Tistrella bauzanensis: one gene and its partner. The protein of the gene in region 2 interacts with the protein of the main gene of each other region in a pairwise test. Links are inferred from orthologs where the notes say so. Each region holds a gene or a part of one and is shown on either strand. Other genes may lie near its edges.

The links.
Region 1: the proteins of ftsZ (region 2) and rlmN interact in binary tests that used the Escherichia coli proteins (3 or more experiments, as listed by UniProt). The link is inferred for Tistrella bauzanensis from one-to-one orthologs.

Annotation. Positions count from the first base shown.
Region 1 is NZ_BMDZ01000047.1:25,270-41,022, reverse strand. What follows is about bases 8,713-11,497. They hold rlmN (23S rRNA (adenine(2503)-C(2))-methyltransferase RlmN), read right to left. Parts: upstream 10,853-11,497; coding sequence 9,572-10,852; downstream 8,713-9,571. Other genes in these bases: IEW15_RS17595 (invasion associated locus B family protein), read right to left, coding at 10,931-11,482; pqqA (pyrroloquinoline quinone precursor peptide PqqA), read right to left, coding at 9,311-9,433; pqqB (pyrroloquinoline quinone biosynthesis protein PqqB), read right to left, coding at 8,713-9,301. Also shown: IEW15_RS17660 (glutathione binding-like protein), read right to left, coding at 1-457; IEW15_RS17655 (TetR/AcrR family transcriptional regulator), read right to left, coding at 454-1,104; IEW15_RS17650 (DMT family transporter), read left to right, coding at 1,235-2,206; IEW15_RS17645 (glutathione S-transferase family protein), read left to right, coding at 2,221-2,922; IEW15_RS17640 (adenylate/guanylate cyclase domain-containing protein), read right to left, coding at 2,907-4,262; IEW15_RS17635 (glutathione S-transferase family protein), read left to right, coding at 4,499-5,188; IEW15_RS17630 (MBL fold metallo-hydrolase), read left to right, coding at 5,252-6,166; pyrroloquinoline quinone biosynthesis protein PqqE, read right to left, coding at 6,176-7,303; pyrroloquinoline quinone biosynthesis peptide chaperone PqqD, read right to left, coding at 7,300-7,599; pyrroloquinoline-quinone synthase PqqC, read right to left, coding at 7,596-8,384; more of pqqB, read right to left, coding at 8,381-8,712; IEW15_RS17590 (Bax inhibitor-1/YccA family protein), read left to right, coding at 11,974-12,702; IEW15_RS17585 (adenylate/guanylate cyclase domain-containing protein), read left to right, coding at 12,792-13,880; IEW15_RS17580 (hypothetical protein), read left to right, coding at 13,982-14,599; IEW15_RS17575 (SOS response-associated peptidase family protein), read right to left, coding at 14,607-15,293; IEW15_RS17570 (oxidoreductase), read right to left, coding at 15,320-15,753.
Region 2 is NZ_BMDZ01000001.1:122,256-138,132, reverse strand. What follows is about bases 9,958-12,866. They hold ftsZ (cell division protein FtsZ), read right to left. Parts: upstream 12,256-12,866; coding sequence 10,660-12,255; downstream 9,958-10,659. Other genes in these bases: ftsA (cell division protein FtsA), read right to left, coding at 12,370-12,866; lpxC (UDP-3-O-acyl-N-acetylglucosamine deacetylase), read right to left, coding at 9,958-10,050. Also shown: IEW15_RS00560 (aromatic ring-hydroxylating oxygenase subunit alpha), read right to left, coding at 1-1,153; IEW15_RS00555 (PaaI family thioesterase), read right to left, coding at 1,552-2,055; IEW15_RS00550 (MaoC family dehydratase), read right to left, coding at 2,067-2,576; NAD-dependent DNA ligase LigA, read right to left, coding at 2,665-4,767; DNA repair protein RecN, read right to left, coding at 4,884-6,566; IEW15_RS00535 (outer membrane protein assembly factor BamD), read right to left, coding at 6,647-7,522; IEW15_RS00530 (helix-turn-helix domain-containing protein), read left to right, coding at 8,440-8,913; more of lpxC, read right to left, coding at 9,082-9,957; more of ftsA, read right to left, coding at 12,867-13,605; IEW15_RS00510 (cell division protein FtsQ/DivIB), read right to left, coding at 13,716-14,669; IEW15_RS00505 (D-alanine--D-alanine ligase), read right to left, coding at 14,657-15,568; murB (UDP-N-acetylmuramate dehydrogenase), read right to left, coding at 15,565-15,877. UniProt on the Escherichia coli protein: Essential cell division protein that forms a contractile ring structure (Z ring) at the future cell division site. The regulation of the ring assembly controls the timing and the location of cell division.

The DNA of each region.
Region 1 (15,753 bases), on a different replicon or contig from region 2:
GGCCATTCAGCCGGCGGTCGAGCACGCCATAGAGCCGGTTGGTCTCGTTGACATAGCGGGTGATGGCATAGGGGATTTTTTCCGGCGCGTAGAGGCCGAAATGATGGTTCTGGCCGGCCATGGGGCCAAGCCCGCCCATCTGCCAGAACAGCCACTCGGTGACCGTCTTGCGGCCGCGCGGATCGGCGGGGCCGGGCAGGAAACGGCCGGTCTTCTCGGCCAGATAGAGCAGGATGGCGCCGCTTTCGAACACCGTCAGCGGCTCGCCGCCATCGGCCGGAGCATGGTCGATGATCGCCGGCATCCGGTTGTTGGGCGAAAACGCCAGGAAGTCGGGCTTGAACTGGTCGCCGGCGCTGATATCGACCGGATGGATGGTGTAATCGAGCCCGGCTTCTTCCAGGAACATCGTGATCTTATGGCCGTTGGGGGTTGGCCAGTAATACAGGTCGATCATCTCACGGGGCCTTCCTTGGCAGGCGATGACCCGGTCTCGCCGCAGAACGCGGTGTCGCCGGGAGATGCTGTGTCGAGCAGGAACAGGGCCGGGCGCAGCACGGCCTCAAGCAATGAACGGTCGGAGCGGGTGCGGGCCAGTACCCGGATGCCCAGCAGCAGCCCCAGGAAGTGGCGGGCCAGATCCTCGGCCGGCAGGCGGGTGGTGATGGTGCCGTCGCGCTGACCCCTGGTGACGCAGTCCAGGAAGAACGCCTCCATCCGCATCTGCACGCCGGCCACCGCCTGCCGGAAGCCGGGATCGCGGGGCGTGGCCTCCAGGGCCGCGTTGATCGCCATGCAGCCGCGCTGCTGCGGATCGCCGACCGACCGGTCGATGATCTCGGCGAAGAAGCCGGCGATCGCCTGACGCGGCGGCACGCCCTGAAGCCGGCGCACCCGGTCGCCGAAGGTTTCCTCGACATAGCGATCGAGCGCGCGGTGATAGAGCGCGCGCTTATCGCCGAACGCGTTGTACAGGCTGGCGCCGGTGATCCCCATGCCGGCGGTCAGGTCGCGGATCGACGTCGCCTCATAGCCATGCGCCCAGAAACACTGGATCGCCGCATCGAGCACCGCCGCTTCGTCGAACTCTCGGGGCCGGGCCATGGCTGTCTGTCGTCCTCGGCTGATATGGTCGTCGTGATCAGTGCAATGCGGTTGCATGTTGCCATCCGCATCGCTTGACGGCATTTTAAATCGATCGATCTAAAACGCAAGCAGCGACCACGGAGCGGTGATGACCCAGGCGGAAACCACAGGACCGGCATCCGGCCCCGGCAATACCCTTCGGGGCGTGCTGTGGGCGGCGCTGTCGGTGGCGATCTTCTCGGGCTGGTTCGTCGTCACCCGGTTCAGCGTCGCAGAGGCTGGCGGCGTGTCGACGCTGACCGTCTGGGACATCACCGTGCTGCGCTTCGGCGTCGGCGCGGTGATCCTGCTGCCGGTGCTGCTGGCACCATGGCTGATGCGCGGCCGCCGACGGCTTCCCCCTGGCGCCGGCCGCGAAGGGTTGCTGTTCGCGCTGTTGTGGGGCGCGCCCTTCGTGCTGCTGATCGCGCTTGGGCTGCAACTCACCTCGGCGGCGCGCGCGGCGGCGGTGACGCCGACCATGATGCCGGTCTTCGCCGGCCTGTTCGGCTGGCTGCTGCTGGGCGACCGGCCCGGCCGGCTGCGGCTTGCCGGCTATGCCGCCATCGCCGCCGGCCTGCTGGGCCTGATTCTGGCCGGCGCCGGCCTGCACGGCATGCGGGCGGTGGCCGGTTTCGCCGCCATGCTGGGGGCGGCGGCATTGTGGGCGATCTATACCCTGCGCTTCCGCCGAAGCGGGCTGACCGCCCTGCAGTCGGCGGCGCTGATCTGTGTCTGGTCGGCGCTGCTGGTGGTGCCAGGCTATCTGATTCTGGGCCTTGGCCAGTTGCAGGCGGCTCCGCTTCACGAGGTGCTGGTCCAGGCCGGCTATCAGGGCGTGCTGATGAGCGTGGTGGCGGTGATCACCTTCAACCGCGCCATCGCCCTGCTGGGTCCGGCGGCGGCCACCGCCATGATCGCGCTGATCCCCGTCACCGCCTCGCTGCTCGCCTTTCTGGTGCTGGGTGAGGCATTGAGCCCGGCCGAAATCGTGGCGGTGCTGGTGATCGTCGCCGGCGTGCTGCTGGCATCGCGATCGCCATCTCCCGCCATGTCCTCCACCCCGTCTCCCCGACACTGACACGAGGCATCCTGATGATCCGCTTCTATTTCCACCCGACCCCCAACCCTGCCAAGGTGGCGTTGCTGCTGGAGGAAACCGGCCTTGCCTATGAGGTGGTGCCGGTGGATACCAGCAAGGGTGAACAGCACGACCCGGCCTTCCGGGCGATCAATCCCAATGGCAAGGTGCCGGCGATCGTCGATACTGACGGCCCCGGCGGCCGCGAGGCGCGGGTGTTCGATTCCACCGCCATCCTGCTCTATCTGGCCGAGAAGGCCGGCCGCTTCACCGGTGATCCGCAGGACCGCCCCGAACTGCTGTCATGGCTGATGTTCATCGCCTCGGGACTCGGCCCCTATTCGGGCCAGGCGGTGCACTTCCAGCATGCCGCCCCCGCCGGGCTCGACTATGCGGTCAACCGCTATCGGCGCGAGGCCGAGCGCCATTATCAGGTGCTGGATGACCATATGGCTGGCCGCGACTACATCGTCGGCGACGACTACACCATCGCCGATATCTCGGCCTGGGGCTGGCTGGAGCGGGCCTCGCGGGTGCTGAAGGGCGCCGAGCCGCCGCTGGCCGGCTTCCCCAATCTGGACCGCTGGTTCAAGGTCATCGATGCCCGCCCGGCCGCTGCCCGTGCCCGCGCCGTCGGCCGCGACATCGCGTTCAAGACCACGCGTGACGAGGAAGCCCTGCGCGCCCTGTTCCCGTCGAACTACCCGCCGGCCTGATCGCCCGCCCGGCCGGCGGCGACGGCCTGATCGACGGGCAGGGCCGAGATCGCGACCAGATCGAGGCGCGCGTCCAGCCCGTCGACCGGGGCGGCGACCAGCCGCTGCAACCGGCTGCGCCGGGGCCGCCAGCCGGTGGCCTCGGCCGCGTCGACCACGCCGGCCTCGGCGAGCGCCACGGTGCCGGCGACCCGGTTGTGCTTCTCGATCTTGGCGGCCAGATTGACCGGCGCGCCGATCACGGTCAGTTCCAGCCGGCTGGCATCGCCGACCGCGCCGAACACCACCCGGCCGCCGGCGATGCCGATGCCGATCGCCACCGGCTCCTGCCCGGCCCGGCGGCGCGCATCGTTCCACAGGCCGACGGTGTCGAGCACCGCTTCGGCCGCGGCCATGGCCTGCGCGCAATGGCCGGCTTCGGGCGTGACCGCGCCGAAGGTCGCCATGATGCCGTCGCCGAGGAATTTGTCGATGGCGCCACCCTCGGCCTGGATCACCGGCACCAGCCGCGACTGGTAATCGGCCAGCAGGCTCATCAGCGCGTCCGGGGCCATCCGCTCGCTCATCCGGCTGAAGCCGCGGATGTCGATCATCATGATCGCCGCCACCCGCTCAACCCCTGATCCGGGCTGGATGGCAAGCCCGGTCTCGGCGATCCGCCGCGCGATGTCGGGGGCGAAGAACCGGGCGAGCGAGGCGCGGGCCGCCCCTTCCTCTTCGGCGCGCACCAGCATGTCGCGGGCGCGGGCCAGCCCGGCCGCCAGCACGGCGGTGACCACCAGGATCACCACGATCTTGTCGACCTCGGCGCCGATCAGCACGCGCGGGCCGCTCATATAGGCGACATAATCACGGGTGATCACCGACATGCCGCCGCCATCCCACAGCGCATAGAACAGCAATACCAGCCAGCCGGCCGCTGCCGCACCGCCCGCCAGCAGCACATAGCCCGGCTCGAACCGCAGGCAGCGCAGGGCGATGAAGATGAACACATACATCAGCGTCGGCGCCTTCAGATAGAAGGCGGCCGGCTGGTCGTACTGGATGTGGAAACTCCAGATCAGCCCGATCAGCAGCGCCATGTCGATCACCACCGACAGCGCCAGGAACCATCCCGGCAGTGGCCGGCGCCAAGCGATCCACATCCGGGTCACCGTGAACACGGTATAGATCAACAGCACCCAGGGCACCGGTTGGAACATCATGTCCGATCCACCGGCCCGGGGGCTGAAGGCATAGAGGCTGGCGAAGAGCACGATCACGCCCAGTTGCGCCCAGCCCACCACCCGTTCGGCGGCGGCCTGACTGTCGGCGATGGCGGCCTGAAGCCGCGCCGGCATGCCCCCCGGCGGTTTCCGCATCCACCCGAATGCCATCTGCCCTGCGTCGCTCCCCCTGAAGCCCGGCCGCGCCCATATGGGGCGCCCCATCTGCATCCGACCTCACGGGTCAAGACTAGGCGGTGGCACCGGCCGCGGCCACCAGAATGCGCCGGGCCGTCGACAACCGCCGGCCCGGCATCGCATGATGGCGGCCGGCCGCACGCCGGAGCATCGACACGGGAAGGCATTGCCCCATGTACCGCTTGTATATCGCCAACAAGAACTACTCGTCGTGGTCGCTGAGGCCGTGGGTGCTGATGCGGGTGCTGGGTATTCCGTTCGAGGAATGTCAGGTGCCGTTCGGCGGCACGGTCAACTGGCAGGCCTTCCGCGCCTTTTCACCCGCCGGCACCGTGCCCTGCCTGGATGATGACGGGCTGGCGGTGTGGGATTCGATCGCGATCATGGAATATCTGGCCGAGCGTCATGCCGGCGTGTGGCCGGCCGAGACCCGCGCCCGCGCCTGGGCACGGTCTGCCGCCGCCGAGATGCATGCCGGCTTCACCACGCTGCGCAGCCGCTGCCCGATGTCGTGCGGGGTGCGGGTGCGGCTGCGCGACCATCCGCCGGCACTGGCGCGCGACCTGAACCGGCTGGCCGAATTGTGGGGCGAGGGGCTGGCGCGGTTCGGCGGGCCGTTCCTGGCCGGGCCCGCCTTCACCGCCGTGGATGCCTTCTTCGCGCCGGTCGCCTTCCGCATCCAGAGCTATGGCCTGGTTCTGGGCGGTGCCGCCGATGCCTATGCCGCCCGGCTGCTGGCCTTGCCGGCGATGCGCGCCTGGTATGATGCCGGTCTGGCGGAACCGTGGATCGAGCCCGGTCATGAGGCAGAGATGGCGGCGAGCGGCACCGTGCTGCAGGATCTGCGCGCCACCGCCCGCTGACCCCGCCGGCGGCAATCCGGTGCCGCCCACCATTCACCACATCGTCAGGAGCAGGCAGTCCCGATGTCGTCCCCCATTTCCTATCGGCGCGAGATGCCGTTCGATTATGGCCGTCTGGAAACCGTGGCGCCGGGGCTGCGGCGGATCGTGGCGCGCAATCCCTCGGCCTTCACCTTTCACGGCACCGGCACTTATGTGGTGGGGGAGGGCCGCGTGGCGGTGATCGATCCGGGGCCGTATCTGCCGGAGCATGTGGCGGCACTGCTGGCGGGGCTGGGGGATGAGCGGGTGAGCCACATCCTGGTCACCCACACCCATAACGACCATTCCCCGGCGGCCGCCTTGCTGAAACAGGCGACCGGCGCCGAAAGCTGGGCCTTCGGTCCCCATGGTGCCGGTCGCGCGGGCGCGGATGGCGGCGGTGCGGCGGCGGTGGAGGAGGGCGGCGACCGTGATTTTCAGCCCGATCACCTGCTGGCCGATGGCGATGTGATCGCAGGCCAGGGCTGGACGATCGAGGCAGTGCATACCCCCGGCCATACCTCGAACCATCTGTGCTTCGGCTGGCGCGAGGCCCGGACGCTGTTCTCAGGCGATCATGTGATGGGCTGGTCGACCAGCGTCATCGCGCCGCCGGATGGCGAGATGGCGGCCTATCTGGCCAGCCTGCACAAGCTGCTGGATCGCGACGACGCGGTCTATTGGCCGACGCATGGCCCGGCGATCACCGACCCGCACCCCCATGTCCGTGCCTTCATCGCCCATCGCCAGGCGCGTGAGGACCAGATCCTGGCGGCACTGGCGGCGGGGCCGGCACGGATCATGGAGATGGTGCCCGCGATGTATCAGGGCACCGATCCGCGGCTGTTTCCGGCAGCGGCGCGGTCGGTTCTGGCGCATCTGCTGCATCTTGAGACGCGTGGATTGGTGACGGCGGGTGACGGCGCGCCGCTGGACGCCATCTGGCAGCGGGGCTGACGGCGCCGGTCAACGGACGGCGGTCCGATAGTGATAGGCGGGCAGGCTGTTGGGGGCTTCGGTGCCGGCTGGGGCTTCGGTTTCGGCCGCGCGTGCCTGCATACGGTGATGATCGGGTGACCGGGTGCAGGCCGGGTCGGTGGCGCGGGCATCGCCCAGAATCGCCAGCGCCTGACAGCGACAGCCGCCGAAATCGATGTCACGCCGATCGCAGGACCGGCAGGGCTCGGGCATCCAGTCCGTGCCGCGAAAGGCGTTGAAGGCCGGGGCGTCGGCCCAGATCCGATCCAGAGGATGATCGATGACCGACCAGATCTCCAGCCCCGGGATGGTCTCGGCTGCGTGACAGGGCAGCACCCGGCCCGCGGGCGTTACCGTCAGCACCATCCGCCCCCAGCCGCCCATGCAGGCCTTGGGGAAGCGGGCATAATGGTCGGGCACGACATGATCGATGGTGATCCGGCCGGCCAGATCGCGCTTCAGCGCCTCCACCTGCCGGACGGCGTCCAACGCCGCGCTACGGGTCGGCAGCAGGGCCTGGCGGTTGACCTCGGCCCAGCCGTGATACTGGGCATGGGCCACCTCCAGCCGGCCGGCGCCCAGCGCGATCGCCTGATCCACGATTGTCGCCACCCGCGCCAGATTGGCGCGATGGACGACCACGTTCACGGTCAGCGGCAGGCCCGTCTCGGTCACCCAGCCCGCCACCTGCCGTTTTCGGGCGAAGGCGCCGCTGCGACCGGCGATCCGGTCGGCGGTTGCGGGCTCGGCATCCTGGATCGATAGCTGGACATGGTCGAGCCCGGCATCGGCCAGGGCCTGAAGTCGCGCCTGCGTCAGCCCCAGCCCCGAGGTGATCAGGTTGGTGTAGAGTCCCAGCCCGGCGCAGTGGCCGACCAGCACCTCCAGATCAGAGCGGGCGGCCGGCTCGCCACCCGACAGATGGACCTGAAGCACACCCAGTGCCGCCGCTTCGCTGAACACCCGCATCCAGGTGTCGGTATCGAGTTCGGCGGCGCGTGCCTCCAGCATCAGCGGGTTGGAGCAATAGGGGCAGGCCAGCGGGCAGCGATGGGTGAGTTCGGCCAGAAGGCCCGCAGGCGCGGCCGTGGGCGGGGCGGCTGGGCGGATCGTCATGACAGCACCATCAATCGCTTGGCGACCATCTGGCCCAGCAACATGCGGGTATCGCCGGCGACCCGCTCGGGTGCTGCACCCGACAACGCCACCAGATCGGCGATGATCTGGTCCAGGGTCGCGGCACCGGTGCAGCGGCGGATAATTTCCAGCGCCACCGGGTTGGGTTCGATCAGGGTTTCCGGGGCGAGCAGGATCCAGCGGTCGCGGACGGTGTCGTGGCGCAGACGCACGCCACGCGCCAGATGCGGCCGCGCGCTTCCGGGCAGGGCGTCACCCGACGGTTCGCCGGTCATGTCCAGACCTTGGCGTCATCGGTGGGCTGCCAGGCGCCCGGCGGCGGGTGGCCGGCGACATAGGCGTGCCACAGCGCGTCCAACTGTGCCCAGAGCACATCGGTCTTGAACACCAGCGCCGCCATCACCGCCTGCTGATCGGTCGGTGTGACGGCATGACGGCGAACGTAGTCCAGGGCGAAGGCCGCGTCGCGTTCGGCCTGCGGCGGGCGGCGGGTGAAATAGGTCAGGGCCGCGCGGTCGACGAAATCGTAATGGGCGAGCATGCCGCTGACCCGCTCTCCGATCACCTGCGGCGAGAACAACTCGGTCAGGGACGAGGCGATGGCGTCGAGCAGCGGCCGTTCGGCGCAGAAATGCACATAGGCCCCGACCGCGAAACGGGTCGCCGGCAGCACGCCGCGCCCGGCCGTGACCATGGCGCGGTCCAGCCCCAAGGCGTCGGTCAGCGCAAGCCAGCGGGCGATGCCGCCATCCTCCGCCCCTGCGTCGCCCCCGCTTCCGCCACCCCGATCCTCGCCATCATGATCGGTGATCCGTTGCCGCCAGGCCCGGCGCAGCGCCGGATCGTCCATCCGGGCCAGGATGGTGGCGTCCTTGATCGGGATCCGCGATTGATAGTGATAGCGGTTCAGCGCCCAGGCCTGCACTTCCACCCGTGTGCAGGCGCCGCCATGCAGCCGGCGGTGAAAGGGATGCAGATTGTGATAGCGCGCGGCACCGATCTGGCGCAGCGCCGCTTCAAGCTGGTCGGGGGTGAGGGGGGCTTCATCCGGCGCGGTCACAGGCGGATCTCCATGCCGTCATGGGCGATCGCCCAGCCGGCGGCTTCCACCAGCCGCTGCTGCGGGGAGCTGTCGATCAGGACCGGGTTGGTGTTGTTGATGTGCATGTAAACCTTCAACGGCACGTCGATGCCCTCCAGCGCCGCCATCGATCCCAGCGGCCCATCCATCGCCAGGTGCCCCATGCGGGCGGCGGTTTTGGGCGACAGACCCAGAGCCGGCATCTCGTCATCGGTGAAGGTGGTGCCATCGAACAGCAGCAGGTCGGCACCGCGCACGCGCTCGCGGACCGCATCGGTCACCGCCGCGCAATTGGGTATGCACACCGCCCGGCTGCCGCCCGCCTGGAACAGGAAGCCCAGCACCCGGCCGTCATCGGCGGCGGTCTCGGCTGCCGTCCAGGCGGTGGTGGCGTCTTCCATATAGAGCGGCACTTTGCCGGGCACCGGAAAGGCGGTGACCGCAAGGCCGCCCGCCATCGTCACCGGCACATCCACCGGCAACGGCCGGCGGGCCACCATGTCGGGCGCCAGCACGTTGAACACGGCGTTGTCGCGCAGGATGTCCAGCGCCCGGGGGCCGGCATGGATGGTCAGGGGCTGGCGCTCCCGCAGGGTCAGCAGCCCGGCCACATGATCGATGTCGCCATTGGTCAGGATGACATCGGTGATCGGGCTGTGGCGCCGGCTGTCGGTGACCCGGGGATGCAGAGCGGGTGTGGCCAGGATCTGCGTGCGCAGATCGGGCGATGCGTTCAGCAGCACCCAATCGCTGCCATTGGCGCTGACCGCCAGGCCCGATTGGGTGCGCGGGCGCACCCGAGGATCACCGGCCCAGGCCAGCGCGCAGACCGGGCAGCGACAGTTCCATTGCGGGGAGCCGCCGCCCGCCGCGGCACCAAGAATGACGACGCGCAAGGTGAGCGCTCAGGCGTCGCTGTCTTCGGGCATGGCGATACCCGGCTGGGTATCGGCCATCTCGGCGCAGGCATAGCAGTTGATTTCCATGCCAAGGCGGGTTTCGACGATCATCGGCGTGGTCCAGGACATGAGGTCTGATCTCCGGTTCGATGGGCGCTCCCTGAAGATATGGGAACGCCCGGCGCTGTCGCCAGTCGAAACGGTCGAACGCCCGGATGGTTCCCGGCCGGAGGGCCGCTTACCCGGTCATGTCAGAGAGAGCACCGGTCAGGCCAGCGACAGCACTGCCGCGCGCGCTTCGGCCTCGGCCGCGTCTAGCGCCTCGTCGGTCACGGCTTCCACCGGCTCGCGGGTGCTGCGGCGGGCGCGCTCGCTGGCCGATTTCAACTGGCCACAGGCCGCGAGAATATCGCGGCCGCGCGGCGTGCGCACCGGCGAGGAATAGCCCTGATCGTTCAGATAGGTGGCGAAGGTGCGGATCTGGGTCCAGCTTGAGCATTCGAAGGTGGAGCCGGGCCAGGGGTTGAACGGAATCAGATTGACCTTGGCCGGCACGCCGTCGAGCAGGCGGACCAGCTCGCGCGCATCGGCCAGACTGTCGTTCACGCCCTTCAGCATGACGTATTCGAAGGTGATCCGCCGGGCATTGCTGGCCGCCGGATAGGTCCGGCAGGCCTCCATCAACTCGGCGATCGGATATTTGCGGTTGATCGGCACCAGCATGTCGCGGACGTCATCGGTGACCGCGTGCAGCGACACCGCCAGATTGACGCCGAGTTCCTCGCCGCAGCGCCGCATCATCGGCACGACGCCAGAGGTGGACAGCGTGATCCGGCGGCGCGACAGGGCCACACCCTCGCCATCCATCACGATCCGCATCGCCTTGGCGACGGCATCGAAATTATACAGCGGCTCACCCATGCCCATCAGCACGATGTTCGAAATCAGCCGGTTGGCATCGGTCGGGGTCGGCCATTCGCCGAGCTGATCGCGGGCGACCAGCATCTGCGCCGTGATCTCGGCGGCCGACAGGTTGCGCACCCAGGTCTGGGTGCCGGTGTGGCAGAACTTGCAGGTGAGCGTGCAGCCCACCTGAGACGACACGCACAGCGCGCCGCGTCCGTCATCGGGAATGTGGACGGTTTCCACCTCGCGGCCGTCGGCGAAGCGCATCAGCCATTTCGCCGTGCCGTCGGTGGACCGCTGATCGGCGGTGATCTCGGGCCGGCCGATCACGAAGTGATCGGCCAGTTTCGCCCGGAACGCCTTGGGCACGTTCACCATGTCGTCGAAGCTGCGGGCGCCGCGGAAATACATCCAGTGCCACAACTGCTTGGCGCGAAACGGCTTCTCGCCCAGCGCCGCCATTTCGGCTTCGAGCTCGGACCGTTCCAGCCCGATCAGCGTGCGCCGACCATCGCCCGGCACCAGGGTGGCGGGGGCGGTGGTCTGCGCGATCTTCTCGGCCGCACCCATGCGCCGCGCCGAGGCTGCGATCGCGGGGGAGACGGTGGCGCCTTCAGGCGCCGGCTGGACGATGACGGTCATGGCGTTGTGTGGTTACTCAAAGGTTGGAGATGAGGGGGTTGGAGATGAGGGGGTTGGAGATGAGGGGCGCCGCGCGGCTCAGCCGCACTTGCTGATTTCGGTGACCCCGGCCGTGACGCCCGACAGGCTGTAGGTATCGGTGGTGGTGACATCGCCCTGGCGGGCGGTGCCCTTGACCACCATCGTGGCGCCGCCACGCATGGCGTCGAGCAGGCGGCGGTCGGTGTCGGCGTCACGCGCCCAAGCGGCCTCGCCATCGGTGAACAGGCGGAAATTGTTGCCGCCGATGGTGACCGCGACTTCGGTGCCCGGCTTGTAGGCATAGCCCGCGAACACGCTGACCTCGGTGACCATCCGGCCGCCGCTGTTGCGGCGGTTGACCATCACGCGGGCATCGCCGCGGCCCTTCACCTCACCCTGGCGTTGCTTCGGCGGGCTCGCGATCCAGCATGATGTGGTCTTACCCGAGCCGGATTTGAAGCCGGTCCAGTCGCCGAAGGTGCCAAGCAGGCTGATCTCCTGCGCGGCGGCGGGCGCCATGCCGGCCACAGGCATGGCGACGACGGCGAACACGAGGGCGGCGGATGCCAGCGCAAGACGGCGGAAGGTGGAGGCGGAAGGACGGTTCATCTGGTCACCGGTATCTGGTGGACCCGCTGGAGCGGAAGCGGGTGCCCGGGCGGAGGGCGGCGAATGAGGCGGGTGAGACCCGGAAAGACTGGTTCCGGAGCCCGGGGATTTCAAGCACATGCTGGTCGATGTTCAACGCGCGGCATGACGGTTACAGTATCACGGGCGGCAATCACGGCCCACCATCCAACCGATATCGCGCGGCCACGGGGCCGATCCCTTGATCAGCGGATCGAGCCCCGCCATATCTGCCACGATACAGAGGTGGTCTCGCCGGGCCGCCATCCGCTGCCGTCATCCGATGAATGATGACAGGCTGATCCGGATGCAGACCCGGTCGGGACGTGTGGCCGACGATTGTCGTGATACCGGGCGCGTGGTGGTATGCTGCGGGCCGTGCCGGGGCGGCATCGGGACCAGAGCATGATTCCGGCGCCCGCCGGAGACGACTTATCGCACAGGCCCATAATTGTTTTCAAGGACCGGCAACCATGGCGTATGACACCCGCAGGGCATATGGCGCAGGATCGGGGGCGGCCGGGACGCAGGCCGCCGCCTTCGATGCCGGTTTGCGCGCCTACATGCTCGGGATCTACAACTATATGGCGTCGGCGCTGCTGCTGACCGGCATCGTGGCGGTGGCGGTGGCCAACACCCCGGCCGTCTATGAAGCGATCATGGGCACGGGCCTGCGCTGGGTGGCGATCCTGGCGCCGCTGGGCTTCGTGATCGCGCTGTCGGCCGGTATCAACCGGTTCAGCCGCGGCACCGTGCAGGTGCTGTATTGGCTGTATGCGGCATCGGTCGGCGTGTCGCTGTCGACCATCTTCATGGTCTACACCGGATCGAGCATCGCGCGGACGTTCTTCGTCACCGCCGCCGCCTTCGGCGCGCTCAGTCTTTACGGCTATACCACCAAGCGGTCGCTGTCGGGCTGGGGCTCGTTCCTGTTCATGGGGTTGATCGGGATCATCCTGGCCAGCGTGGTCAACATGTTCCTCGGCTCCACCATGCTGCAATTCGTGGTGTCGGTGGCCGGCGTGCTGATCTTCGCGGGGCTGACCGCCTATGATACCCAGCAGTTGAAGCAGATGTACGCCGCCAACATGGATGGCGAGACCGCCGGCAAGCTGAAGGTCATGGGCGCGCTCAGGCTGTATCTCGACTTCCTGAACATGTTCATGCTGCTGTTGCAGTTCATGGGCGGCCAGCGCAACTGAGTGACTGCCCGCATCTGTGATATGATGGAACGGCCCGCAGCAGATATGTTGCGGGCCGTTTCCATTCAGCCGCCATCACCGGTGCCATCATGACCTTCAGCCGCCGAGACCGCTTCCGCCTGCGCCTGCTGCTGATGGTCGTTCTGATCGGCGTGCTCGACGGCGGGCTGTACAGCTTCAGCTATGGTGTCGGGTTCGAGACCCAGGCGCGCGGCATCATCAGCGGTCTGCTGATCGCCCTGCCGATCGGCTTGTGGGAAACCTGGATATCGCAGATGGCCTTCGGCCGGTTCGTGCGCCGGCAGCGGGCGGTGATCACGGTTGCCATCAGCAGTCTGATCTATCTGTCGGCCATCCTGTTCGGGATTCATACCGGCGCCGTGATGTTCCATGACGACGAAGCGGCCGACGGGCTGATGGGCGTGTTTTCCGACGAAAGCTTCGCCTTCGCGATCGCCATCTCGCTGCTGATGAACATGGTGTTCCAGCTGCGCCGCATGATGGGGCCGGATGTGCTGATGCAGTTTCTGACCGGCCGCTATCATCACCCGCGTGAGGAAGAACGCGCGATCCTGTTTCTGGACATCCGCGGCTCGACCGCGATTGCCGAGCAGATCGGCGCCATCCGCTTCCTCGATTTCCTGAACCGGTTCTATGCCGATCTGTCGGAGCCGATCCTTGAGACCGGCGGCCAGATCTATCGCTATGTCGGCGATGAGATCATCGTGACCTGGGATCTGGACAAGGTGGCGCGCACCGGTGGCTGCTTCCGGCTGCTGCAACTGGCCGAGGCGGTGATCGCGGAACGCAGCCTTCAGTATCAACAGGTCTTCGGCGCGGTGCCGCGCTGGCGTGCGGGGCTGCATTGCGGTGTGGTCGCCGTGGGTGAACTGGGCGACATCCGTCAGGAAATCGTGCTGCTGGGCGATGCGGTGAACGTGACCGCCCGGCTGGTCGACCATGCCCGTGACACCGGCGAGGATGCGGTCGCCAGCGCCGATCTGGTGGAACGGATGGCGGCGGCGCCGCTGATGCCGATGCGGCTGCTGGGGGCGGTGGATATCCGCGGCCGGCGCGAACCGCTCAGGGTCTACGCGCTGGGGGCGCTGCCGCCGAACCGGACGGCCAAGGGCATCGCCGCCGATCCCGCGCGGGGGGGCGTGTCGGCCACCGCCTGACAAGTCCGCGAAAGCCGTGCCGTTGATCCGGCGGTTGTGGTGCGGCGATGCCGGGCATGCCAGGATGAGACCGCATCATCCCATTCGATGAAGGGAACCTCATGACGCAGATCCGGAAAATTCCCGTGCTTGTCACCGTCGCCATGCTGCTTGTATCGGCAGGTGGCGTCGCCAGCGCCCAGAGTTTTGATGCGCAGGCGCTGCCGGGACTGTCTCCGGGATCGCGCGATGCCGTCGCGAAGGACGCCGCTGATGCACCTGCCGGGCTTTACACGCTCGCCATTTCCCCCACCGGGCGGTGGGAAGCGTCGGCAGCGAAGAACCGGTCGACTGAAGAGCGCATTGCCAATGTGCTGCAGCGATGTGAGCATCGCGAGCAGGCGCCGTGCATTCTGGCGGTTGTCGACGGCCGGGCGACAGGGGAGACATCACCCCGGGCCAGCGGGCTCACCTATCCCGACGCCTTCGAGCTTGCCGCTGTTCCCTTCATCCGCGAGGGCGTCCGGTCGGCGATCGACGACAAGTTCATGAGGCGGCCCGATCATCGCGCGCTGGCGATCAATCGTCACGGCACTTGGGGTTCGTCCTATAACCGGTCGAGCGCCGACGATGCGGCAAAGGGCGCGATCGAGAACTGCGCGAAGAACGGCCGCGACTGTTTCCTCTATGCGATTGACGACAAGGTGGTCTTCACCCGCGAAACCGTGATCCGACCCTGACAGGTCACTATGTCTGCCCGCCCGGTGCTGCGCCGAACAGGTCCGGCGTCGCCGGTGCCGCGTCGGTGGCGGCATGGGCGATCAACGCCGGTGGCGGCAGGGCCGCCAGCCGGGCCAGCGCCTCGGCGGCGCCGGTCGACGGGTCCAGCCACAGGCCAGCGAATGGATGGGCATGGCTGTCAGCCGCCCCATCCCCATTGGCCAGTGCCGGCATGCGCGGGTGAATATGGGCGATTGCCGGTGCCGCGGCGCGAGTGATGACGGTGAAGGCCGGCCGGCCGGCGGCGTCGCGGCCATAGAGCCCGGCCATCAGCACGAGCCCGCCATCGGCCAATCCAAGCCGCAGCCGGCCCTGGCCGCGACCTTCCAGCCAGGCGGTTGCCGGCACCAGGCAGCGCCGGCCCAGATGCGGGCGGAAGCTCGGGGCCTCGTCCAGCCGCTCGATCCGGGCGTTGAACAGAGGGCTGCCATCCCAGGGCGCCGGCCAGCCCCAGGGCACCCGTGCGACGACGATCGCGCCCTGGTTATCGACCAGCACCACCGGCGCCCGGTCGGTGGGTCTGACGACGGCGGTCGGGACGACGGCCGCCGTGTCGGCAAGGCCAGGGGGCAGGGCCGGTGGCGCGCCGAGCATTCGTGCGAGCATCGCCTTCAGCTCGGCGGCGTTGACGCTGAGTTCATAGCGCGAGCACATCCGGTCCGCCCCCGTTCGCCGATGCCTCAGTCGGCCGAAAGATCCAGCAGGGCGCGGCCGGTCATGCCGCCGGCCAGAATCCGGGCCAGGGCCTCGTCCAGCCCCGACAGGCCGATCTTGTGGACCAGGGCGCCGGTGAGATGCGCATGCTTCAGATCGCCGGCCATCCGGTCCCACAGCGCCACGCGCGGCGCCATCGGGCAATAGACCGAGTCGATGCCCAGCAGGTTCACGCCGCGCAGGATGAAGGGCAGCACGGTGGTCTCGACCTTCACGCCGCCGGTCAGGCCGCTGACCGCGACCGAGCCGCCATAGCGGGTGGTCGACAGCGCCCGTGCCAGGGTGGCACCGCCCACCGGATCGACCACCGCCGCCCATAGCTGGCTGTCGACCGGCTTGCCGGCCGTGGCGAGGGTCTGGCGGTCGACGATGGCGGCGGCCCCCAGGCTCTTCAGATAAT
Region 2 (15,877 bases):
AGTCCGCGTCGCCGTTCAGCATCGCCTCGACTTCCTGATGGAACCAGGCAAGAGCCTGTTCATAGCGCCCGAAGACCAGATGATCATTGGCGCCTGAATTCAACCCGGCCTGGATCGCTTCCGACCGGTCGCTGTCTTCCTCGGTGACATCGAAGACGACATGCATGCTCTTCGACCAGATGTCCTCGGCGGTCTTGCTGTTCAGATACTTCGGCGGCACCAGCGTGTAGGCCGGCAGCTTGCAGTTGTCGATTCCGTCCGGCCAGGCCTGGAAGATCGCGCAGTGATCCGGCAGCACCGCCAGCATCAGGTTCGGGAAGATGGTGTACAGCACCGTGGAGTGATCGCGCAGATTCCAGGTCGAACGATCCTGGTCACGGATTTCGGGGATCGATCGCTTGGGCAGCACCACACGGGCATGCGGCGACAACCGGTCGAAGCCGGCGGTGTTGTCCATGAACACCGGCCAGATGGTTTTCGTATGGGTGCGGCGGGTGTGATAGTTCTCAAGGAACGTATCCAGCGCCAGCTTCCAATTGGTCTTCTTCTCAAGCTGGGCCGGGCGCCACACGACATAATCTGCGGTGCCGATATGCTCAAGCTCATGGGCCATCGGCCCAAGCCAGGCGTCGACATCCACCTTGGGCGCGGTCGGGTCCGCCTGCACGAACACGAAGCCGAAGCGTTCGGTGCAATGCAGCTGCTTCAGCCCCATCTCCTCGCGCTTCATGTTGGGGAAGCCCTCGGCGGCGGGCACGCCCACCAGCTTGCCATCGGTGCCATAGGTCCAGGCATGATAGGGGCAGACGAAGCTGCGCTTGTGGCTGCCGCATTCCTCCCACACCAGCTTGGTGCCGCGATGGCGGCAGACATTCAGGAAGGCATTGACATGGCCATCCTGGGTCCGGACCAGCAGAATCGGAATGCCGGTCACGTCCAGGGTCTTGTAATCGCCGGGCTTGGGCAGTTCGCTGCCATGGGCGACGATGATCGGGTTGCGCCGGAAGATGACCTCGACCTCGCGCTTGTAGCGCTCAGGGTCGGTATAGCGGCTGACCGGGTTGCGATATTCGGTCGGATCCATCTCGGTCGTCCGGCGGTCGATCATGTCGAACACTCGTTCGATCAGATGAACCTGTGTGGCGTGATCCATGGCGTCCTCACACATATGCTTATTGGGGCATTGGGCGCCGCGATGACCGCTGCCCACCATTCCTGATGCATCATTCGCCTGGAACGGGAGGATGGCGTGCCTTGAGAATCAAACTCTCTTTAAAATATACTTATGGTTGCGTCTCGCTGCAACGCAGGAATTAATATTTGCGCAGATAACACGCGTATTGCGACAATTGACTAAGATACGACAGAAGCGCTGCGAATCTCATCCATTAGCCCTGAGGCGGCTGCCTGGACAGGGTTAACAGACACGCCAGAGTTGTGATCAAGAAAAAGCCCCGGCCCTGCGCGTCTGCGCAGGGCCGGGGCGGTGTGGCTCAATGATGCCGGGGCATCCATGGCAATCCGTCCCCGCAGGGCCGGATCGGCGGGTTGTCAGCCACGCGGCTGCAGCACGGCACAGGTCGTGGTGGCGTGGGCATAGAGCGTGCCGTTCAGATCCTCCAGCCGGCCTTCGGCGGTAGCGATCATCCGGCCGGTGTGAATGGCCCGGCCGATCGCGCACACCGGGCCGGCGCTCAACGGCAGCGCCTTGACCATGTTGACCTTCAATTCAACGGTCGTGGAACCCACACCCGCCGGCATCAGGCTGTGGATGGCGCAGGCGACAGCGGCATCCAACAGGGTCGCCATATAGCCGCCATGGGCGACGCCCATCCCGTTCAGAATATGGGGGCCGGGTTCGGCCGCGATCTCGGCTTCGCCCCGCGTGATGCGGACCAGCCGGAAACCCAGGGTCTCGCCGATCGGCGACAGTGGGCCCGCCCGGTCGATATAGGCCTGCAACTGGGCCAGACCGTCCAGCCCCGATGCCAGATCGGCGGCCCCCGCCGTTCCATCGGATGGCGGCAGCTGTGTCGTCGCATCCGGCGCTGTCACGCCCGCCCCGCTCATGCCATCACCGTTCGCCGGCGCAGCATCCACATGCCGCGCATCGTGCAGATCACCTCGTCCTTCTGGTTGAAGGTGGTATAGAGCAGCTTGACGATGCCGCGATCGGGCTTCGACCGGCTGGGGATCACCTCGGTCACCTCCAGCACCAGGCGCACGGTGTCGCCCGGCCGCATCGGCTTCAGCCAGCGGATCTCATCCAGACCGGGGGAGCCCATCGACGAGCCGCTGACGATCCTGGCTTCCAGAACCAGCTTGAAACCCAGCGACAGGGTATGAAAGCCGCTGGCGATGATGCCGCCATAAATGCTCGCCGCGGCCGCCTCGCGGTCGACATGGAAGGGCTGGTCGTCGAACTGCCGGGCGAAGGCGATCACCTCGTCCTCGGTCACGTGGCGCGACGGCGTGTTGAAGGTCTGGCCGGGGGCGAAATCCTCGAAATAGAGGTCGGTCACGGGCAGGCCGCTGGCGGCGGATGCGGTTTCGGCTGGCACGGTATCGGCAGGCATGGGCAAACCTTTTCCTGGGGCCTCTTCATCGCGGACCCTTGAAACGAACGTTTGATCCGCGTGAGTATGCCCGTTTCCGAGCGCGCCGTCAGCCCTCGCCGCCGGTCGCCGCCAGGAACTCGTCCTCGGTCCAGACCTCGATCCCCTTGTCGCGCGCCTTGGCAAGCTTCGATCCGGCGGCAGCCCCGGCCACCAGGATACCGGTTGCCGACGACACCGCGCTGGCCACCGTTCCGCCATGCTGCTCGGCGCGGCGTTTGGCGGCATCGCGGGTCAGTTTCTCAAGCTTGCCGGTGAAGACCAGGGTCTTGCCCGACAGAACCCCCGAAACCTGCGCCGGAATATCGGCCGCCACCACCTCGATCTCATCGATCAGCCGGTCCAGCACCTCGCGGTTATGGGCTTCCGCCATGAAATCGACCAGTGCCTCGGTCACCACCGGGCCGATGCCGGCAATGGCATCCAGATCGGCGCGCGCTGGGCTTTCAGGGTCGGCTGCCGCCTCAAGTCCCGCGCGCCAGTTCTGAACCGTCCCGTAATTGCGGGCCAGAAGCTTTGCCGTGTTCTGCCCGACATGGCGGATGCCCAATGCGAAGATCAGCCGGTCGAGCGGCAGTCGCCGCCGCTGTTCAATCGCCTGCAACAGGTTGTCGACCGATTTCTGTCCCCATCCGGCGCGGCTCGTCAGGTCGATCTCGCCCGTCGTCTGTCGCTGCGGCAGGGTGTAGATGTCCACCGGCCCGCGGATCAGGCCGTCCTCGAAAAACGCCTCGACCTCCTTGCGGCCCAATCCCTCGATATCCGCGGCGTCACGCGACACGAAATGCTTCAACCGTTCAACCGCCTGGGCCGGACAGATCAGCCCGCCGGTGCAGCGGCGGATGGCCTCGCCCGGCTCACGCACCGCATGCGATCCGCAGCGCGGGCAAACGGTCGGCGCCTCGAACGGCACCGCATCCGCCGGCCGTTCGGCCGTCACCACCTCCACCACCTGCGGGATCACGTCGCCGGCGCGCTGCACCACCACCAGATCGCCGATCCGGATGTCCTTGCGGGCGATCTCGTCCTCGTTGTGCAACGTGGCGCGGGCCACCACCACGCCGCCGACCGTGATCGGCTCAAGATGGGCAACCGGGGTCAGTGCGCCGGTGCGGCCCACCTGGATCTCGATGCCCAGCAGCCGGGTGCGGGCCTGTTCGGCCGGAAACTTATGGGCGATCGCCCAGCGCGGCGCCCGCGCGACCTGCCCCAGCAGGGTCTGCCAGTCCAGCCGGTTGATCTTGTAGACCACCCCGTCGATGTCGTAATCCAGGCCGTGACGGTCATTGCCGATCGCCCGATAGCGGGCGATCAAGTCATCGGCGCTGGTGCATAGCTGGCGCAGGGGATTGACCGTGAAGCCGAACGCTGCCATCCGTTCCAGCGCCCCCCACTGGGTGTCGGCCAGCGGTGCCGACAGCTCGCCCCAGCCATAGGCGAAGAATTTCAGCGGCCGGCTGCGGGTGATCTCGGGGTCAAGCTGGCGCAGCGATCCGGCGGCGGCATTGCGCGGGTTGGCGAACAGCGCCTCTCCGGCCGCGGCGCGGCGTTCGTTCAGCGCGGCGAAATCCGCTTTGCCCATATAGACCTCGCCACGGATCTCGACCAGATCGGGGGCATCTTCGGGCAAGATCTCGGGCACGCTGTCGAGGGTCAGCAGATTGCGGGTGATGTCCTCGCCCTCGGTGCCGTCGCCACGGGTGGCGGCCACCGTCAGGCGGCGGTTCTCGTAACGCAGGCTGGCCGACAGCCCGTCGATCTTGGCCTCGGCGACCACCTCGACCGGCGCATCCTCGGCCAGGTTCAGCCCCTTGCGGGCGCGGGCCAGGAACTCCACCACGTCGTCGTCGTCGAAGGCATTGGCCAAAGACAGCATCGGCCGGGCATGACGGACCTTGGCAAAGCCTTCGGCCGGTGCTGCGCCGACCATGCGGTTGGGGCTGTCCGGGGTCTGGAGTTCGGGATAAAGCGTCTCCAGCCGGGTCAGATCGGCGCGCAGCGCATCGTATTCCGCATCGCTGATCTCCGGCTGCGCATCCTTGTAATAGCGGGCGTCATGAAACCGGATCCGCTGGACCAGCGCCTTGTGCTGCGCGCGGGCCTCATCAAGCGTCGGCTGCGCTGAAGCGGCGATATCTGGGCGCTCGGTCATGGCCGGAAGGCTCCGTGAACAGACGGGACGACAGGTAGGGGGCCGCGAGGTTTACGACGCCAGAGGGCGCGGATCAAGACGGATCACCCGCATGGCGCGCCGGCCCCCCATGGCAATCAGGCGACGTCGCGCGATGCCAGGCTCATCAGCCGGTCGGCGGCGGCCCGGGCCTCGGCGGTCAGTTCGGCGCCCGACAGCATCCGCGCCACCTCTTCGCGTCGCTCGGTCGCGTCCAGTGCCCGCACCTCGGTCAGCGTCTGGCCATCCTCCACGCGTTTGGCGACCCTCAGATGCAGGTCGCCGCGGGCCGCGACCTGCGGGTTGTGGGTTACCACCAGCACCTGTGCATGGCCGCCCAGCCGCTGCAACCGTTCACCCACCGCATCGGCGACGGCACCACCGATGCCGCTGTCGACCTCGTCGAAGACCAGGGTGCCGGCGCTGGCGGTGCGTGCCAGCACCACCTTCAGGGCCAGCATCAGCCGCGACAACTCGCCACCCGAGGCCACACGGGCCAGCGGCCCGGCCGGAGCGCCCGGATTGGTGCGCACCATGAACTGGCAGCGTTCGGTGCCCTCAGGCCCCCAACTGCCCTCGGGTAAAGGGTCGAACGCGACCGCCAGTTCCACCCGGCCCATCCGCAGCGGCACCAGTTCGGCCGAAATCGCCGTCACCAGGGCATCGGCCGCGCCGCGCCGCGCCGTCGACAGGGCGGCTGCCGCCGTCTTATAGGCGGCACGCGCGGCCGTGGCGGCGGCGGCAAGTTTGGCAACCCCGCCGATGCCGCCATCGATCAGATCCAGCCGTTCGCGGAGGTGCCGCGACAATTCGGGCAGGTCTTCGGTCGTCACCTGATGGCGGCGCGCGGCCGCCCGCAATGCATAGAGCCGGTCCTCCACCGATTCCAGGCTGTCTTCGCCCAGATCCAGGTCGGCCATCAGCCGCTCGATGGCCGCAACACCCTCGCCGATCTCGATCGAGGCCCGTTCCAGCCCGGCCCGCAGCTGCGCCACCCGCGGTTCCGTATCGGCATCAGGCAGGCGCTGCAGGGCGCGGTCGGCATCCAGCAGCCGCATCTCCAGGCCGGGTTCGCCGTTCAAGGCATCGAGCGCCGCATTCAGCGCCGACACCACCCGGTCGGCATTCTGAAGCCGCTGACGGCGGGCAACCAGGTCGGCCTCCTCGCCCGGCTCAGGCTTCAGCTTCACCAGGTCGGCAAGGCTGGTGCGAAGATGATCCTCTTCACGGCGCACCGCCTCGGCCTCGGCCTCGGCGCGATCGCGGGCGGCATCGGCTGCCTGCATCTCGCGGAAGGCACGCGCGGTGGCCGCGCGCAAGGCATCGTGGCCGCCGAACTGGTCCAGCACATCGCGATGGGTGCGCGGGTCCAGCAGGCCGTGCTGATCATGCTGGCCGTGGATCTCGACCAGATAATCGCCGATCTGTCGAAGCAGCGTGACACCCACCGCCCGATCGTTGATCCAGGCGCGGCTGCGGCCATCGGCGGTGACCACACGGCGCAAGGTCAGCGATGCTTCAACGGGGATCGCCTGTTCGTCGAGCACCGCCCAGACCGCATGGCCAGGGGCCAGCTCGAAGACGGCGGTAACCGATGCCTGCGTCGCGCCGGCGCGGACCAGCCCGCTGTCACCGCGCGCACCCAGCGCCAGGCCCAGCGCGTCGAGCAGAATGGATTTGCCGGCACCGGTTTCACCGGTCAGGACGGCGAGACCGGACCCCAGGTCGAGATCCAGCCGGTCGATCAGAACGACGTCGCGGATCGAGAGGCTTGCGAGCATCCGGCCTTCCGTGACGGTTGCGGGCGGGCCCAGGCGCGGTCAGTCGCGCGGGCCCTGCCCGACCCATTCGAGACGACGGATCAGAACACCGAGCTGAAGGCCCGGCTGATCCACGAACCCTTGTCTTCAACCGGGCGCAGATCGCGACCGGTGAGCAGGGCATAACTGTCCTCATACCACTCGCTGCCCGGATAGTTGTACCCCAGCACGGCGGCCGAGGTCTGGGCCTCCCGCTCGATGCCGAGCGAAAGATAGGCCTCGGTCAGCCTGTGCAGGGCTTCCGGCGCATGGGTGGTGGTCTGATAGCGTTCAACCACGGTGCGGAACCGGTTGATCGCCGCGATATACATGCCGCGCGTCAGGTAATAGCGGCCGATCTGCATTTCCTTGCCCGCCAGATGGTCGCGGGCCAGATCGATCTTCAGGCGCGCATCGCGGGCATAGGCGCTGTCGGGGAAGCGGCGCACCACCTCCTCGAAGGCTTCCATCGCCTTGCGGGTCATGTCCTGATCGCGTCCGACATCCGAGATCCGCTCATAGTTGCACAGGCCCACCAGGTAATAGGCATAGGCAACATTGGGATTGCCGGGATGCAGGTCGATGAAACGCTGGGCTGCCGCGATCGCATCCTCGTATTCATTGGCCTGATAATAGGAATACGCGGCCATCAGCTGCGCTTCCGTGGCCCAGGTCGAATAGGGATGCTGGCGTTCCACCTCGTCGAAGCTGCGGGCGGCATCGCGATATTCGCCCTGGTCGAGCTGTCCCGCCGCCTCATTGTAAATCTGGTCGACCGGCCGTTCCACATAGACCGGCTCGTCATTGTCGCTGGAGCACGCGGCGAGCACGGTCATGCCCGCCAGCAGGATGCCAGCCCGCGCGATCTTCCGGCCGCGGCCCGCCTGTGCCGCCATCCGCATCGCGATCGCCCGTTCCGTTGCGACTGCCTTCGCCATCCGCTCCCCGTCACGCTTACTCGGTGTCACGCACTCAAGCCCTGCCCGCCACTGCAGCCGGCCGGCGCCACGCCCCCGAACCACCACAGACAACAGTCCCGGGTCAGGCGGCCGCTACTATATCACTCTTGTCCCGGACGAACAGAGCCGTGGCGCATCGATGCGCGCGTGCCCCGGCAATGCCACGGCATCCCCCGCCGCCGCCGCATTCCGCCGACGGCGGCGGCCGGCCGTGCGTCATTCTGTTGCGCACCATGAGACCGGAATACCGATCATACCGATCATGATGGAAAACCGCCCCCGCAGGCTCCACCTCCGGGCCGACGGCCTCCCATCACGCGGCAGGGCGTCATATCCGGATATGACTGGTGCATCAGAAACGTACAGCGTTGGCCAAGACCGCGATGGGATGAACAGCGCATGCCGGAATGACAGCACGGCGCACATAATCCATCGATCTCCGCACCCACAGGGCGCAAGTCGCAGGCGAGACATGGTTCAATTCTCACTTTGAAACAGCATTTCGATTGCAGCCGGACGGCGCTGAATCGGCTTGGGCCACAACCCTGACCATTTTCTGGAAGCAGCGACAGAGTTAATATTTTGTTCATGATACGCCGTTACGCGTTCATGAGGCTGCCTGGTTTCAACCAATTCTTTGATCGCTGCTTTTATTGTCGATGCAGGCCGGAGAATATATTCATGCATTTCGCTGCAAGCTCTGGCTCGATGAATTTGAAGCGTGCGAAAGAATCCCGGAGCAACCGACGGTATTATGTGAAGAAGTCACTTTCTAGCGCGAATATCTCTGGCGATTGTTTCCGTGCCCGTTATGTCTGTTCGGCGAACAAGAATGATTACTCGAAGTTCTGTTTGACAAACCTGTTCATGCGACCGCAAATATGAGCAACAAAAACATGCACAGAGACGCCTGCGCTATGGGGGAACTGGCAAGACGTGTCGATAATTTTGTCGGAGAGCGTATCCGTCTGAGGCGGACGCTGCTCGGCATGACACAGGAACATCTGGCGGCAGCGCTCGATATTTCGTACCAGCAGGTGCAGAAATACGAAACTGGTCTGAATCGGGTCAGTGCTGGCCGTCTTTATGAAATTGCAACCAAACTTGGGGTGCCAGTTGCTTTCTTCTTCGACGGCCTCGAAGAGATTGCGGACAGTATAGATCTGGATGCGCCTAAGGAACATGGCGGCAAGAACCGGTCGACGATCGAGCTTGTCCGCTACTTCACTGATATCACCGACCAGACCTTGCGGACGGCAATCATTCGCCTGATCAAGGCCTTGTCAGAAGGCGGACGTCGCGACGGGACACCGCTCGCGCCAGATCTGGACGTGGACAATCTGCTGGCCGACGACCGCGAGAGATCGTAGCCGTCGCCGGTGGCACCCCACGGCCCTGTCATGCCCACGCCTGCATGGCCGATCGAAGACCACTGAAAAACCCGCGCCGTCCCAGGGAAACGGCGCGGGTTTTTTTGTGTCGGGTGACGGTCCACTTTGCGATACGGCTGAGGCGACGTGGTCGCGGCGGTTCGCGGCTCAGGCCGCCGCAACCTGATGCAGTTGACCGGCCTCTGCGACGCATTCGGTATAACGCCACGCCGTCGGATCGGCGAACAGCTTGTGCAACAGGGCGTTGTTCACCCCATGCCCCGGGGCCAGCCCCTCGAAGCGCGCCAGCAGCGGTGCACCGGCCAGATACAGATCGCCCACTGCATCCAGTGCCTTGTGGCGCACGAATTCGTCGGCAAAGCGCAGCCCCTCAGGGTTCAGCACCGCCCCGCCATCGACCACCACGGCATTGTCCAGCGACCCGCCGCGACCCAGGCCCGCCGCCCGCATCTGCTCCACCTCATGAGCAAATCCGAAGGTGCGGGCCGCAGCCAGCTCGCTGGCAAAGCCGTTCGCGGTCAATTCAAGTTCGATCCGCTCGCGGCCGATCACCGGGTTTTCGAAGTCGATCGTGACGTCCAGAATCCAGCGGTCGGCGGGAACCAGCCGCACCCGCGATGCACCCTGCTCCAGCTCGACCGGCTTCAGCACCTCAATGAAGCGGCGCGCCGCCGCCTGCTCGGTGACGCCCGCGCAGTCGATCAGGAACAGAAAGGGGCGCGAACTGCCGTCCATCACCGGCACTTCCGGCCCGTCGATATCGACCAGCAGATTATCGATCCCGGCCGCGGCCAGCGCCGCCATCAGATGTTCAACCGTCGACACGCTCGCCGCCGGCCGGTCACCCATAGCCGGAACGCCCAACATGCTGCACAGCCGGGTGTTGATGATGGTGTCATGCCGCGCCGGCACGATCACGCCCCCAAGATCGGTCCGGCGGAAGCGGATACCGCTGTCCACCGGCGCCGGGCGCAGGATCATCTCGACGGGCATGCCGCTATGCAGACCGATGCCGCTGCACCGCATCGGCACGGCCAGCGTCCGCTGACGGACGACGCCCAGAGGCGCGGCACGGCGGAAGAAATCGGCGCTGTCGTGGATGTCGTTGAGGTACACGGTCAAAGGCTCCGTTCACAAATGCGGCCGGTCGGCATGTCTGTTCGGCAATGGGTCGATCGGCGGTGCGACACCGTCGTCTGCGGATCGTCGTGGTCTGCCGAAACAGGCGGGCCATCTGTCGGCCAGCGTGGATCCATGGCGGGATCCGTCAGTGAACAGGTAGCAAGCCGCGCGTCAGCTCACAAATCACTCTTTGTTACCAATTGTAACAGCACCACCGTCATCAGCCGTGACATCGCCGGGCAGGCATGACGGCCAGGGTGCCCGCCCTGGTGCCGATTCGAGAAAAGATGCCATTTCAAAAAAAGAAGACGCCGGCCCGTGCCGTGACGGCACGAGCCGGCGCCCGTCTGCGCGCTTCCGAGCGACCGGACGCGCAGGCTTGCAGCCCGGGGCACCACGGCTGCGCATCGCCTCCGCCCAAGATGGCGGAACGCGATCGTCGCGCGGATCCGTCGGTGCGGCCGGCTTTATCGGCAGACCTGGCCACCGCGGGCAGATCGCGGCAGGCCGGGTCGTCTATGGCGGAGCCGCCATCCCCCAGGCCCCGGCGGGCCGCCGAAGCGGCCGGCCGGCCCGGGGATGACGCCCGTCAGGTCGTCGGGCTCAATTGGCCTGACGGCGCAGGAAGGCCGGGATCTCCAGCAGGTCGGTCTCCTCTTCGGCCGCGCGCGGGGCGGCAGAGCCTTCGACATGATCCAGCCGCGGCGTGCGACGGGGCTGTTCGTCTGCCGGGCGGGCCGGCACATCTGCCTCGCGGCGGTGGCCACCCGTCATCCGCTGCAGGAACGACAGCTTGCGGGGGGCCGCTTCGGTGGCCGGGCGATCATCGACCACCGACCGGTTGGCCGTCTCGGCGACGCGGGCGGTGGCAGGCAGGTTCAGCGCGCCATCATGCGCCTCGGCATGCGACTGGGCCGCATGGGCCGGGCGCTCGGGCGCCCGCACCGGCTCCGGCGCGATGAAGCTGCCATCATCCACCTCGCCCCGCGGCATCTGCGGCTGGCCGCCACGGGCATCGCCACGGGTGGTGGTGATGACCGGCGCCTGGCTTTCCATCGCCGGGCGCTGGCGGTTCATGCCGCCGCCGGCGGCCATCTGCGGCGCATGCTGCATGGCGGCCGCCTGCTGGGCGTCGGCGCGGGCCTGGGCCTGCGCGGTCGCATTGGCCTGGGCCTGGCCACGGGCGGCAGCTTCGGCTTCCTGTTCGCGGCGGGCGCGCTGGCGGGCGACTTCCTCGGCATCGATGCCCGTTGCCACGACCGACACGCGAACCGTGCCTTCCAGGCTGGGATCGAAGGTCGAGCCGAAGATGATATGGGCGTCGGGGTCGACTTCCTCGCGGATGCGGTTGGCGGCCTCGTCGACCTCGTACAGGGTCATGTCGCCGCCGCCGGTGATGTTGATCAGCACGCCGCGCGCGCCCTTCATCGACACGTCGTCGAGCAGCGGGTTGGAAATCGCGGCCTCGGCGGCCTCGATCGCGCGGTTGTCGCCACCGGCCTCGCCGGTGCCCATCATCGCCTTGCCCATCTCGCTCATCACGGTCCGGATATCGGCGAAGTCCAGGTTGATCAGGCCGGGCATGACCATCAGATCGGTCACGCCGCGCACGCCGGCATACAGCACGTCGTCGGCCATCTTGAACGCATCGGCAAAGGTCGTGCGCTCATTGGCCACCCGGAACAGGTTCTGATTCGGGATGACGATCAGGGTGTCGACATACTTCTGCAGTTCGTCGATGCCGGTCTCGGCCAGCCGCATGCGGCGGGTGCCCTCGAAATGGAAGGGCTTGGTCACCACACCGACGGTCAGGATGCCCTTTTCGCGGGCGACCTGGGCGATCACCGGTGCGGCACCGGTGCCGGTGCCGCCGCCCATGCCGGCGGTGACGAACACCATGTGGCTGCCGTCGAGATATTCGGAAATCTCTTCCATCGTCTCCTGGGCGGCCGCGCGGCCGACCTCGGGGCGCGCGCCCGCACCCAGACCATGAGTGATCTGGTGGCCAAGCTGGATGCGCCGCTCCGACTGGCTCTGGCTCAATGCCTGGGCGTCGGTGTTGCAGACGATGAATTCGACGCCCTCAAGCTGGGCGTTGATCATGTTGTTGACCGCATTGCCGCCGGCGCCGCCAACACCGATCACGGTGATGCGCGGGGTCAACTGCATGCTGTCGGGGATGCTGAGATTAAGGGACATTGTGTTGCCTCCTGGTCGCTCGGACTTTGCTCGATGGACCCTGCCGCAGATCGCCGTCGCAGGGCCCCGGAAACTTTGGGACGCGGGTCAGACCGTCTGACCCCCGCCGGTCATCTAGAAGTTCGCCTTCAGCCAGCGGCCAAGCCGGCCAAGGGTGCCGCGGCCGGCATCGGGGCCGGCATCACGCTCGCCCACCTCGCCCCAATCGGCCACCGCATGGGCGATCAGCCCGGTCACCACCGAAAAGCCGGCGCCACCCGACTGCTCGATCTCGCCCGAGGCCGCGATCGGCCGGCCCAGCCGAACCTGACGACCCAGCACCCGGCCCGCCAGCTCACGCAGGCCCTGAAGCTGCGAGGCGCCGCCGGTCAGCACCACGCGCTTGGCGCCGACATCGGCCAGGCCGCTTTTTTCAAGCTGCTCGCGGATCAGTTCAAGGGTCTCCTCGATCCGCGGCCGGACGATGTTGACCAGCAGAGAACGCGGCACGTTCTGCACGCCGTCGGGCTCGCCCACCCGTGGCAGTTCGATCAGTTCGCGCGCATCCGATGGCGTGGCGATTGCCGAGCCGTACAGCGTCTTCATCCGCTCGGCATGAACCAGCGGGGTTTCCAGCACCTGGGCGATATCGCGGGTGACATGCAGGCCGCCGATGCCGAAACCGTCGACATGGATGACGCTGCCATTGAAGAACACGGCCATGGTGGTGCCGCCGCCGCCCATGTCGACCACGGTGGTGCCCATGTTGCGCTCGTCATCCACCAGACAGGCCAGGCCGGCGGCGAAGGGCGAGGCGACGACCGATTCGATTTCCAGGTGGCAGCGGGCGATGCACAGCTCAAGGTTCCGCCAGGGGCTCGACTGGGCGGTGATGACATGCATGCTGACACCCAGCCGCTCGCCATACATGCCGCGCGGATCCCGGATGCCGCCGGCCTCGTCGATGGAATGATCGACCGGCAGGGCATGAATGACCGCGCGCTCATCGCCCGCGAACATGCGCCGCCCCTCGGTATAGATCCGTCGGATATCGGCATCGGCGACCGCGTGGCCGGCAATCTCCACCTCAAGGTCGATCAGATGGCTCGCCATCACCGTCGACGGCAGGGCCACCACCACCCGTTCGATGGTCTCGCCCGACATCTGCTCGGCCGCATGCACCGCCGCCAGAATCGATGCCTCGGCCTGGACCATATCGACGATCAGCCCGGCACGCAGGCCGCGCGCCGCCTGATGGCCGATGCCGCGCACCCGCCAGCGGCCATGCCCGTCGCCTTCGGCGATGAAGCAGACCACCTTGGTGGTGCCGATGTCGAGTGCCGCAATCAGGCCGCCGCGCCCCTTCGCCATTCCTGGTCCCACCTTCCATCCATGATCCTGCGGGCCGTTTGCCGCCCTGTCGGGGATCTGCGCGTTATCGTTCGGGTCGTCTGGTCCGTGTCGTGCCGTATCGTGCGTCGTCAGGCGTCGAGGCCGGGGCCGGTCGCCGCCACCCCCGCCTTGGCCGGTGGTCGCTTGATCACCGGCTTCATTCGTTCGGCCAGACTGGCCGCATCGGTCAGCCGCACCGCGAACTGGCCGGCGATCCTGAGGTCGACGCTCGTGATCGCCCGTTCCAGAATGCCGTGCTCCTTCTCAACCGCCGCCAGCCGCTGCCAGGCAGCGGCCGCACCGGTCGCCGGCAGGCGCACCACCACGCCGTCCTTCAGGTGCACATCCCACCGCCGCCCGCCGACCCGGACACCGGCCACGAACTGGTCGGCCAGATCGGGCGCGGTTTCGATCAGATCCAGCAGCGGCGCCACCAGTTGCGGCGCATCGTCGCCCACCACCACCGGCAGATAGGCGAAGCGGCCGACATCGACGCCCTCGATCAGCGCGCCCTTGCGGTCGACCAGGATATGGCCGTCCCCGACCTGCCAGAGCGCCGCCGCCTGACGCTCGCGGATGCGCACATAAAGTGTGTCGGGCCAGCGCCGCTCGATAGATGCGCGTTCCACCCATGGCAACTGTTCAAGGCGCAGGCGCATCTGATCAAGATCGAGCGACAACATCGGCGCGCCCTGGTCAACAGCCATTGCCCCGAGCACTTGTCCTGGCTTGGTCTCGTATCGTCCTTCGAGGTAGATTTCCTTCACCGCCAGACCGAATGCCCCAGCCTGAACCACAGCGAAGGACCGCGCCCCATCCACAGCCGCCTGGGCAGTGCCCGACGACCACAGCCACCAGCCCGCACCGCCGATCACGGCGGTGACGGCCAGTCTGCGGCCCCAGGTGACCGCCGGACGCAGCCATTTCGGGCGGCGGCGGCGGCGGCGCAGGGCTTCGGCCAGGATCGCCGCGTCGTCGGCACCCTCGAAACCATGGCTGGTGACCCGCTTGACGCGGATGTCGTCGGTATTCAGGCGTCGCATGCGGCGTGCTCCACCATCCATCTGACCAGTTCACCAAAGCTGATTCCGGCGGCCATGGCCTGTTCCGGCACCAGCGACAGCGGCGTCATACCCGGCTGAGTGTTCACTTCCAGCAGAATCAGCCCGTCCGTGCCGGGCAGGCTGTCATCCCATCGCAGATCCGACCGGCTGACGCCGCGGCAGCCCAGCGCGTGATGCGCCGCCACCGCGATCTCCATCGCACGGGCTGCCACTGCGTCCGGCACCGGCGCCGGCACCAGATGCACGGCGCGGCCATCGGTATATTTCGCCTCATAGTCATAGAAGCTCTGCTGCGGCCGGATCTCGGTGATGCCCAGCGGCCGGCCGTCCATCACGCCGATGGTCAATTCGTGTCCCGGGATGTAGCGCTCGACCAGCACCATCGGCCCGTGGGTCCAACTGCGGTTGCCAAGCGGGGTCTCGCTGTCGTCGCGCACGATGCGCACGCCGACGCTCGATCCCTCCTGCGCCGGTTTCACCACGTAAGGCACCGGCATCGGATGGTCATGGCCAAGCTCGTCGATCATCATCACCCGGCCGTCGGCGACCGGCAGGCCGGCGGCGGCGAACAGACGCTTGGCCACGGGCTTGTCCATCGCGATCGCCGACGCCAGCACGCCGGAATGGGTATAGGGCAGGCGCATCAGGTTCATCACACCCTGCACGCAGCCATCCTCGCCGAACCGGCCATGCAGCGCGTTGAACACCACATCGGGCCGGATCTCGGCCAGACGCGCGCCCAGATCGGCGCCGGCATCGATCTCGGTCACGACATAGCCCTCGCCGCGCAGAGCGTCGGCACAGGCGCGGCCACTGCTCAGCGAAACCTCGCGTTCCGCCGACATGCCGCCCATCAGTACCGCCACATGCAGGGTCATGACCCGCTCCCGTCTTCGCTGTTCTGACCGGCCGCGCCACCCGGCCGGCCGATCCGCCGGATTTCCCAGCCAAGCTCGATGCCGGTCAGCGCCCGCACCCGCGCCCGCACCTCTTCGCCCAGCGCCTCGATCTCGGCGGCGGTCGCACCGCCGATATTGATCAGGAAGTTGCAGTGCCGCTCCGAGACCTGGGCCGCGCCCATTGTCAGCCCGCGGCACCCGGCCCGGTCGATCAACTCCCAGGCCCGGGCGCCTTCGGGGTTCTTGAAGGTGCTGCCGCCGGTGCGCGAGCGAACGGGCTGGCTGTCC